3 regions of the Corynebacterium hansenii genome follow, and region 3 is predicted to be linked to each of the others. Evidence: predicted binding sites of a transcription regulator. Region 3 holds the regulator's gene; each other region holds the start of a gene.
The links. Region 3 encodes LexA, which represses DNA repair genes until DNA is damaged. Its sites were predicted from a motif close to CGAACANNTGTTCG; they were not measured.

Region 1 (3,272 bases), 850 kb from region 3:
AAGCGAACCGACCACCGAATCGAGCTCCCGCCCCGCGGGGCGGTCCCGCAGCGCAGTGGCCGCGAACCGCCGTCCGACCTCGGTGGTCGGGTGGGCGAAGAGGTCGTGGACGGCGGCGTGCTCGACGACCCGGCCGTTTTCCATCACCGCGACGTGGTCGGCGATGGCGCGCACCACCGACATTTCGTGGGTGATCAGGACGATGGTCACGCCGAATTTCCGGTTGACCTCGCGCAGCAGCTCGAGCACGTCGGCGGTGGTCTCCGGGTCGAGGGCCGAGGTGGCCTCGTCGGCGAGCAGCAGCGACGGGTTCGTGGCCAGCGCGCGGGCGATGCCGACGCGCTGCTTCTGCCCGCCCGAAAGCTGCTCGGGGTAGGAATCGCCGCGGTCGCCCAGGCCGACGAATTCGAGCAGCTCGGCGACGCGTTCCTTCCGCTCGGCGCGGGGCATGCCGGCCAGTTCCAGCGGGTAGGCGACGTTGCCGGCGACGGTGCGGGAGGTGAAGAGGTTGAACTGCTGGAAGATCATGCCGATGTCGCGGCGGACCTCGCGCAGCTCCCGCTCCTTCATCCCGGCGATGTCCGTGCCGTCGAGGAGCACCTCGCCGGACGTCGGGGATTCCAGGCCGTTGATCAGGCGGATCAGCGTCGACTTGCCGGCGCCGGAGTAGCCGATGACGCCCAGGACGCCGCCCGGCTCGACGGACAGGGTGACGTCGTCGACGGCGGGGGTGGCCGATTTGCCGGAGCCGAAGACCTTGGACACTCCGCGCAGTTCGACGCGGGTGCCGGCGCCGGAATTACTGGGCATCGGGGTTCTCGCGGGCGTCCTTTTCGGCGGCGTCGAGGATGGCCTCGAGGTCGGCGGCGGGGCGCTGGACCGGGATGGAGGTGCCGCGGGAGTCGCGGGCGACGGCTTCGGTGACCTCGGGGCTGTGCCAGATCTCCGCGAGCTTCTTCAGCTGCGGGTTGTCCTTGTTGGCCTGAGTGGTGGCGAAGACGTTGATGTACGGCTCGGCGGCCTTGTCGTTGGGGTCGTCCTTGAAGATCGCCGAGTTCGGGTCGATGTCGGCGCGGTCGAGGAAGGTGTTGTTGATCACCGCCGGGGTGCCTTCGCCGTAGGCGGCGGGGGTCTGGGCGGCGTCGATGGGGGTGACGGTGACGCGGGACTTTTCGGCGTCGATGTCCAGCGGCGTCGGGTTGGCGGAGTCGCCCTTGAGGGTGATCAGGCCGGCTTTCTGCAGGACGCTGAGGGCGCGGCCCTGGTTGGTGGAGTCGTTGGGGATGACGACTTCGGTGCCGTCCTTGATGTCCTCGGGCTTGTCGCCGCCCTTCCAGTACAGGCCGAGGGGGACGATTTCGGTTGAGGCGATGGGGGTGAGGTCGGCGTCGGCGCCGACGTTGTACTGCGCCAGGTACTTGATGTGCTGGAACAGGTTGACGTCGAGTTCGCCTTCGTTGAGGGCGGTGTTGACGGGCGGGTATTCGGTGAAGGGCACGATCTCCATGTCGATGCCGGCTTCCTTGACCTTCTTCTCGAAGACCTGCCAGGCCTCCTTTTCGAAGTCGGTGGTGCCGATGCGGATCGTGTCGCCCTCGGCGAGCGGCTGCGCGGGCTCGTCGTTGCCGCAGGCGACCAGGCCGGTGGCTGCGAAGGCCAGGGCGACGGCGCCGGCTGCGAAACGTCGCAATGCCATGTGCTTCTCCTTCAGTGTGGGCCCGTCTCGCGGTTCGCGAATAGACCAAGCTGTCTTGTTGTGGGATCAGCGTAGCACCCTGGGCGGATCGCGCGAAAAACGGCGTGAGCCGGCGGGCGTCCGCGTTGCGTCGCCCGCGGTTGCCGCGGTTGCTTGACGACGGTTCGGTTCGGCGCGGATCATGGCCGTGACCGGGCATGTTCGAATGAGCGTTCGTATTAATCCGTGGGAGGGTCTACCGTGTGTGCCATGAGCGTGTGGAGGGGTTCGGCGGGAGGCGCCGAAGACGTGTCCGGCGGTGCGGCGTCGCGCCGCGAGGGGCCGCTGAGCTGGTCGCGGGTGGAGCGCATTCTTTCGGGGCGGTCGGTGGGGAAGCTGACTCCCGGATACGGGGTCAACGGGAACCGCCGCCGGGAAGCTTCGGGGGCGAATGGGAGGTCGAACGGCCGGGCGGATGGGCGGGCGAACGATCGGGCGAATCGGGCGGCGCCGGAGCGCAGGGGCGTCGACCTGCATTGCCGGTCCAGCTACTCGTTCCTGCACGGGGCGTCGGACCCGGTGGATCTGGTCGAGGAGGCGGTGCGGCTGGGGCTGCGCGGGCTGGGCATCGCCGACCGCGACGGGCTCTACGGCGTCGCGCGCTTCGCCGAGGCCGCGGCGGAGGCGGGGCTGGACACCATCATCGGGGCGGAACTGTCGCTGCCGCAGGCGCCGCTGACGGTGCTGGCCCGCGGGCCGGAGGGATACCGGCGGCTGAGCCACGCCATCAACGACGCCCTGATGACGGGCGGGGAGAAGGGCGTGGCGCGGTATCCGGCGCTGCCGCAGCTGGCGGAGGCCGCCGGCGGGCACTGGCAGGTGCTCGCCGACGTCGCCTGGCTGCCGCACCTCGGCGAATTGGTCGCGGCATTCGGGGCGGGGCAGGTGGCGGTGGACCACCACGCGGACCTGACCCCGGGCGCCGCCGACGACCAGCGCGACCTCGCCGCCGCGGCCGCCGAACATGGCCTGCGGCAGGTGGCGGGTGCCGCGGCGACGGCGGCGACCCCGGCCGAGGCGCGGGTGGCGGGGGCGAAGCATGCGCTGGCGCAACGCGAATCACTCGACGACCACGAGCCGAAGCTGCCGCCGACGGGAGGGTCGTGGCTGCGGTCCGGCACCGAACTGGAGGCCATGTTCGCCCACCTGCCGGGCGTGGTGGAAACCACGGCGCAGGTCGCGGAGGAATGCGCGTTCACGCTGGACCTCATCGCCCCCGCGCTGCCGGCATGGGACGTGCCCGAGGGCCACGACGAATCCTCGTGGCTGGCCAAGCTCGCCGCCGAAGGCGCCCTTCGGCGCTACGGGCCCAGGGACGGGTTGGGCGGGGACGGTGCCCCCGGCGTCGTCAAGCGGGCCTGGCTGCAGCTGGAACGCGAACTGGACGTGATCGACGAACTCGGTTTTCCGGGGTACTTCCTGATCGTCCACGACATCTGCGAATTCTGCCGGCGCGAGGACATCCTGGCGCAGGGGCGGGGCTCGGCGGCGAATTCGGTGGTGTGCTTCGCGCTGGGCATCACCAACGTCGACCCCA
Region 2 (3,272 bases), 580 kb from region 3:
CCTCTTCATGCTCCGCCTGGTAGGCCTCCCAGGACTGCTTGTCCCAGATCTCCAGGAAATCGATGGATCCGATGACCACGCATTCCTTGGTGAGGCCCGCGTAGTTGCGGTGATCCGCCGACAACGTGATGCGGCCCGACCCGTCCGGCCTCTGCTCGTCGGTGCTCGCCGCCAGGTTGCGGATGAAGGCGCGGGCGCGGGTGTTGGTCCGCGACGCCTTCGTCGCACGCTGCGCGAGCTTGACGAACTCGTCTTTGGGGTAGACGGCCAGAGAGTGGTCCTGCCCCTTGGTCACCATCAACCCGCCGGCCAGTTCCTCGCGGAACTTCGCCGGGAGCGTCAGACGACCTTTGTCGTCCAGCTTCGGGGTATAGGTGCCGAGGAACATGTCGCTTCCGGCTCCTCTCCCCTCGTCCGGACGACGCGGTGGCGCCGCTTCTCGTCATCTCATCGGTATTCGTCTTTTTCCTGCGATGCCGGTCGACCTCTCCAACATCACGGCCCACACTACCCCACTTTGCCCCACAAGCAACACTGCCCTGCCCCAGTTTCCTGGCGTTTTTCAACATGCAAAACCTTTTAACCTGCATATTCGCAGGTGGGGCGCCCGCCCGTGCCGTCCGTCACCGGGCCCGCTTCACGACGATGCGCGTCAAGTACCCGATTCTCCGGGCGTGTCGCACATCACACCCGTCGAAAACGACCAAGTGCCACAACCTGGGGTAATGCAAAAATCACGCGGACGCGCCGCTGAGAGACCGCAGGCAGACGACCAAGGGAGCGCCCTGTGATTGCCACGATGGGTCGATGGTGGGGCAAAGTGGGAGATCCTGGTGGGGCCGAGTGGGAGATCGCGGTGGGGCCGAGTGGGGCGGCCCGAGGCGGCGGGTGCGCGAGCATGCGAAAACCCCGCCCCGGCGAAAGCCGGAACGGGGTTCGGTGAAGCTTCGAAGGAGAGGCGGCGGGTCAGCGCCCCTGGAATCGACCGCGGAAGCGATCTTCCATGCCGCCGCCCGGAGAGCTCGGGCGACGGGGCTTCCTCGGCCTGGGGCCGCGGGAACCGTCGGCGCCGACGGACACCAGGTTCGAGCTTCCGGAGGAACCGGTCAGCGCCCACACGCCGGCGCCGAACATGGCCAGGAATCCGACGATGCTCAGGGCCAGGAACCACAGGCTCGTAGTCGCCAGCGCCATGCCGCCGATCAGCAGGAGAAGGCCGACGCCGATGATGGCGATGACCCGGGGCGAGAAACCGCGGGGCGCTCCGCCGGAGTCGAGGCCCATCGCCTTTCCGGACATGGCTGAGCCGAACTTCGGATCCTCGGCGTACAGCGCCGATTCGATCTCGGCAAGCATCCTCTGTTCCTGCTCGGAAAGTCCCATGGGTTTCCTCCCCTGACTCGCGGTAGGGCCGATCGTCCTTGACATCATCGCTGCGGCGAATGCCGGCGGCCGCAGCGACCGCTCATAAAGTTCAACGGCCGAAGCGCCCTCTTTGTTCCCGAATCGGCCCTGCGGTCCGCATGGCCGATCACGCACTGAAACTGAAGCGGAAGAGCGTGGCCCGTACCGGCCAGTGTACGCACGCCCCCTTCGGTGAACCACCACCATCCCACACGATCAGGCCACTCCGGAGAGCATCCCGAAATCCGCCTCGACCTCCGCCAGAAAATCCGCCGCCAGAGACTGCACCCGGCGGGCCTCCAGCTCGTCGACGCCGCGGGCCAACCCCAGGCGCACGTCCTCCCACTGCCGCGACAGCGCCTCGAACCTCGCGGCCCATGGGGCGTATTCGGGCGCGTGCCTGCGCACCCTGGCCCACGCGCTCTGGTCGGCCTTGCGGCGCCGGCCCGGATTCTCCGCGATCAGGGCGCCCGCCACCCGCAGCGCGGCCTGATACGACAGGTCCAGCCTGTCGGCGGGAGACGCCGTTTTCGCCTGCGCCAACAGCGACGCCGCCCGCCCCAGGAAGGTCACGGCCTGAGAAGACAGGCCCGCCGGCGCGACCACCGCGTTCCTCCCGTTTCCGATGCGTGCCATCCGTCTTCTCCTTTCTTTCCGTTCCCTCGGCCGCGCCGCCGCCGACGCCGACCGAACTTCAACCGTCCGTTCGATGGGTTCCGCACCACCGGCCCGCCATCGCCTCCGCGACAACCCGAACACTAGGGACCTTCCCGGATTCACCTTCCATCATATTCGAACGCCCATTCGCACGCAATGCCCTTTTCGCCGCTCAACCCCGGTCGACGCGCCGCCGCCCGAACCCGGGCCGCCGCCGTTCGACTCCCCCGCCCCCGCCCCGGTTAAGCTGAACGGGTGCGATACAGCGTCCTCCCCATGCCGGAATCGGTTTTCCGGCTCCGGCTCCACGAGGCCGTCTCCCTTTACGTCGGGGCGATGGGCTACGACCCGTCGATCGTCGACGCGCGGGTGCGGGCGTGGGCGCTGGCGCGGCACGAGCCCGGTTGGGCGGCCGTCGCAGCCGTCGCGCATCCCGAGGACGTTGCGCCGGAAGACGCCCTGGCCGACACCTCTTTCCCGTTGGCCGGCATCGCCTACTGCCAGCACGGCACGTCGACGCAGTGGTGGCACGTCCAGGTCCGCGCGGGAATGGCCGAGCGCCGCACGCCCCTTCACATCGTGTCCGACGTCCTCGGCGACTACGTCGAGCTGTCCGAAATCCACGTCGATCCCCGCCACCAGGGCGGCCGCATCGGCGAACGCCTGCTCCTCGAGTTGATGCGCGGCCGCCCCGAACGCCGCGTGCTGCTGTCCACGCCGGAAGTCGCCGACGAGGGCAACCGCGCCTGGCGCCTCTACCGCCGCCTGGGGTTCGACGACGTCCTGCGCCATTTCCATTTCGCGGGCGATTCGCGCCCGTTCGCGGTGCTCGGCGCCCCGATCCCGCTGCGCGGCACGGACTCGCTTGACGACGCCGACGGGCCCGAAACCGACCGCACCTCCCGGAAGGAGCCACCGCGATGACGGTTGCACGTCTCCGCGCCCGATTCATCGCGCTCGCCGCGATGCTCCTGCCCGTTCTGGCGCTGACCGGCTGCTTCACCGCCGACGCCGCGATGACCATCTCGGGCACCGACCGGGTCAACGGCACCGTTCACGTGGCCGCGCCGAAGGCCGCGTCGGCCCGGGACTCGCTCTGGGAGGTCCCGGAGGCCTTCCGCGGGAAGGTCACCGTCGAACGCGGCGAATCCGGGCAGGACCACACGGGCACCTACCGCGTCCGCGACCTGACCTTCGACGAGGTCCGCGAG
Region 3 (3,272 bases):
CCCGCACGCCAGGCACTCCCGCCGGCGGCGGATGGTCATACCGTCGTCGATGAGACGCGAATCGATGACCTTCGTCTGGTCATGGTGGCAAAACTGGCAATGCACGCATACGAGCATACGGGGCCGGGCGGCCACCTCTTAATCGCCCGTTAGGCCACTCGACGGTGCGCCGGCTGCCCTACTTGAGCGCGGCGTCCGCCGTGTCCGACGCACCATTCGCGCCGGTGGAGGAGACGCCGACGTAGGTCGGGGCCGGAGGGGCATCGGGGGTCGGCGCCCCCAACCCGGAGAAGTGGAGCATGAGCCCGAACACGGCGCCCACGCCGGCGACGATGGCGAGGGAGACGGCATTGCGCCGCACCCCCTGGACGGGGCCCCGCACGATCGAACGCCCGTCGCGCACGTGCGCGATGTTCGAAACACCGTGGGTGGGCGCCGAATTGAGTTTCATTCCCCGTGTGTTCGGACGCCGCGAGGGCCCGGAAACACCGCCCGGGCGACGACTGGAGGGCCGACGTGAAGTGCGGACCCGCGTTCGATCCGCGGGCGCACCGGTTCGAACACCGGAGGCCTTACCACGGTCGCGCTCCGGCGGCGACGCGGGGCGCGACTGCTCCCCGACCCACGACGGGACGTAGAGTCCCAAGTCGTCGTTGTACCAGTTCACGGTGGACGTGCGGTAGTCTTCGATAAAGGCGGTCATCGGTTGGTTCCTTCCATCCGGTCATCCGCGGTCAGGATACGAAACGGATTCGAAAATGCCGCCCGAATTCACTGCACGGATGTTCGACTGCGTTCCTGTGTTCGATTTATAGCACCGCGTTCGGATCCCGTCCAGACACGGGGGCGAAAACTTCGAACAGTTGTGCCACCCCGTCGTCGTTTGGTGTAGTGTCGTGTTCGAACGGCAGGCACGGGTTCGCAGACCCGATCGTCCCGATGGCCGATCGACCAGAGCACGACGCAATCGAGCACGACCTAACCCAGTGGGAGTGGAAACATGGCCGACAAGAAGCAGCCGAGCAAGCAAGCGTTGACCGATCGCCAGCGGCGGATCCTCGAGGTCATCCAGGACGCGGTGTCGTTGCGCGGGTACCCGCCGAGCATCCGGGAGATCGGCGACGCCGTCGGGCTCAACTCGACATCTTCCGTGGCGTACCAGCTCAAGGAACTGGAGAAGAAGGGCGCGCTGCGCCGTGACCCCCACAAGCCCCGCGCCGTGGACGTGCGCGATCTGAAGCAGAAGCTCGACACCCACGCGGGCAAGCCCGGTCCGAAGCCGAAGACGGCCACCGTCCCCGACGTTCCGGAAGGCGCCGCCGCCCCCACCTACGTCCCCATCGTCGGCCAGATCGCGGCCGGCAACCCGATCCTCGCGGAGCAGAGCATCGACGAGCACATGGCGCTGCCCGCCGAGCTCGTCGAGTCCGGCGAGCTGTACATGCTCCGCGTCGTCGGCGAATCGATGGTCGACGCGGGCATCTTCGACGGCGACTGGGTCGTGGTGAAGTCGCAGCACACCGCCGAGAACGGCGATTACGTCGCCGCGATGATCGACGGCGGGGCCGACAGCGAGGCCACCGTCAAGGAATGGCACGAAGACCGCTCGGGCAAGTGGCTGCTCCCCCACAACGAGGCCTTCGAGCCAATTCCGGTCGACGCGGGCGTGACCATCCTCGGCCGCGTCGTCAGCGTCCTGCGACGGCTTTAACCGTCATATCGCGTGAGGCTGCGGACGCCGGCTATTGGGGCATCGCGGGACCTGGGATGGTCCAGTGCCGGTGGGTGCCCGCGACGAACGCAGGCTGATGGGCTGGCGGACGCCCACCGATGGAGGCGGCAGCCGGAGAATCGCCGCACCGGGCACCCGCCCTCCCTCCATCCGGTCGATGCACGGCACTTTGACGTAAACCCACCCCGAATGCGCAACCCCACCCGTTACAGCGGGTGGGGTTGCGCATTCGGGGTGGGTTAGCCGGTGCATCCCAGCGGGTTGCGGTGGCGGGACGGCTCAACCGCCGCAGAAGCCAATCGCAACGTCACGGGACACAATTGCCGGCGGCCCGCCACTACTCCAAGCCGAAAAGCTCGCGCACGGCGGCGCGGGCACCGTCGGCGTCCGACGCATCCAGCGCGACGCGGGCGGCATCGGCGCACTGTTGGGCGGTGACCTCAGCCAACTGCGCGCCCACGCCCGGCAGGGCCGTGGCCGCGGCGGACAGCGAGTTCACGCCGAGGCCCACGAGCACGCAGGCCAGCAACGGATCCGCGGCCGCCTCGCCGCAAACGCCCACGGGAGTGCCCGTGTCCCGGCCCGACTTGCACGTCATGTCGATCAGCCGCAGCACAGCCGGCTGCCACGGATCCGTCAGGTATGCCAGGTGCGGCGAAAGACGGTCGGCGGCCATCGCGTACTGCGTCAGGTCGTTGGTGCCGATGGACACGAAGTCCAGCACCTTCATCAGGTCGTGGCTCATCAGCGCGGCGGCCGGGATCTCGATCATCGCGCCCGGGGTGAGGCCGCGCTCGCGGCACAGGCCCGCGAACCACTCGGCCTCCTCCAGCGTCGCCACCATCGGCGCCATCACCCACGTCGGCGCCCCCTCGCCGCGGCCGGCCTTCTCCCCCGCCAACGCGATGGCGTCGAGCTGGCGCTCCATCAGGCCGGAGCTCGAGCGCGAGATGCGCAGACCGCGCACGCCCAGAGCAGGGTTGTCCTCGTGATCGAGGTTCGCGAACGCCAACGGCTTGTCCGAGCCGGCGTCCAGCGTTCGGAGCACGATCTTCGAATCCGGGAACGCCTTGAGCACCGAGGCGTAGATGTCGGCCTGGTTCTCCACCGTCGGCTCCGTCGCGGCGGACAGGAAGCACAGTTCCGTGCGGAACAGGCCGATGCCCTCCGCATCGCCCTCGGCCGCGATGCGTGCGGCGTTTCCGTCTCCGACGTTGGCCAGCAGCTGCACGCTCACGCCGTCTGCGGTGCGCCCGGGACCGGACCATGCCGCGATCTTCTCCGCCATCCGCGCGGCCTCGGCCACCGCGGCGTCCGCGACCTCCGGGTCCGGATCGACGGTGATCAGTCCCTTCGCGCCGTCCACGAGCGTCATGGAGCCTTCCTCGATGGCGCGCAGTCCCGCTCCCGCCGCGACGGCGCACGGCACGCCGAGCTGGCGGGCGATGATCGCGGTATGGGAGGTCGGGCCGCCCAACTCCGTCACCATCGCGACGAACAGCGCCGGATCCAGGGTGGCCGTGTCGGCGGGCGACAGGTC

Region 1: CHAN_RS02300 (error-prone DNA polymerase) is a predicted target of LexA. The motif match lies at 1,899-1,912, and genes of this name have one in related genera.
Region 2: CHAN_RS08405 (SAV_6107 family HEPN domain-containing protein) is a predicted target of LexA. The motif match lies at 2,198-2,211, and genes of this name have one in related genera.

Annotation. Positions count from the first base shown of each region.
Region 1 covers NZ_CP047211.1:505,708-508,979, forward strand. Annotated here, with positions in the region: gene CHAN_RS02290 (methionine ABC transporter ATP-binding protein) at 1-810, opposite strand, end outside; gene CHAN_RS02295 (MetQ/NlpA family ABC transporter substrate-binding protein) at 800-1,696, opposite strand; gene CHAN_RS02300 (error-prone DNA polymerase) at 1,946-3,272, shown strand, end outside.
Region 2 covers NZ_CP047211.1:1,938,894-1,942,165, forward strand. Annotated here, with positions in the region: gene mraZ (division/cell wall cluster transcriptional repressor MraZ) at 1-388, opposite strand, end outside; gene CHAN_RS08400 (DUF3040 domain-containing protein) at 967-1,383, opposite strand; gene CHAN_RS08405 (SAV_6107 family HEPN domain-containing protein) at 1,621-2,040, opposite strand; gene CHAN_RS08410 (GNAT family N-acetyltransferase) at 2,338-2,985, shown strand; gene CHAN_RS08415 (LppM family (lipo)protein) at 2,982-3,272, shown strand, end outside.
Region 3 covers NZ_CP047211.1:1,360,071-1,363,342, reverse strand. Annotated here, with positions in the region: gene nrdR (transcriptional regulator NrdR) at 1-105, opposite strand, end outside; gene CHAN_RS06045 (hypothetical protein) at 179-451, opposite strand; gene lexA (transcriptional repressor LexA) at 1,001-1,711, shown strand; gene ptsP (phosphoenolpyruvate--protein phosphotransferase) at 2,070-3,272, opposite strand, start outside.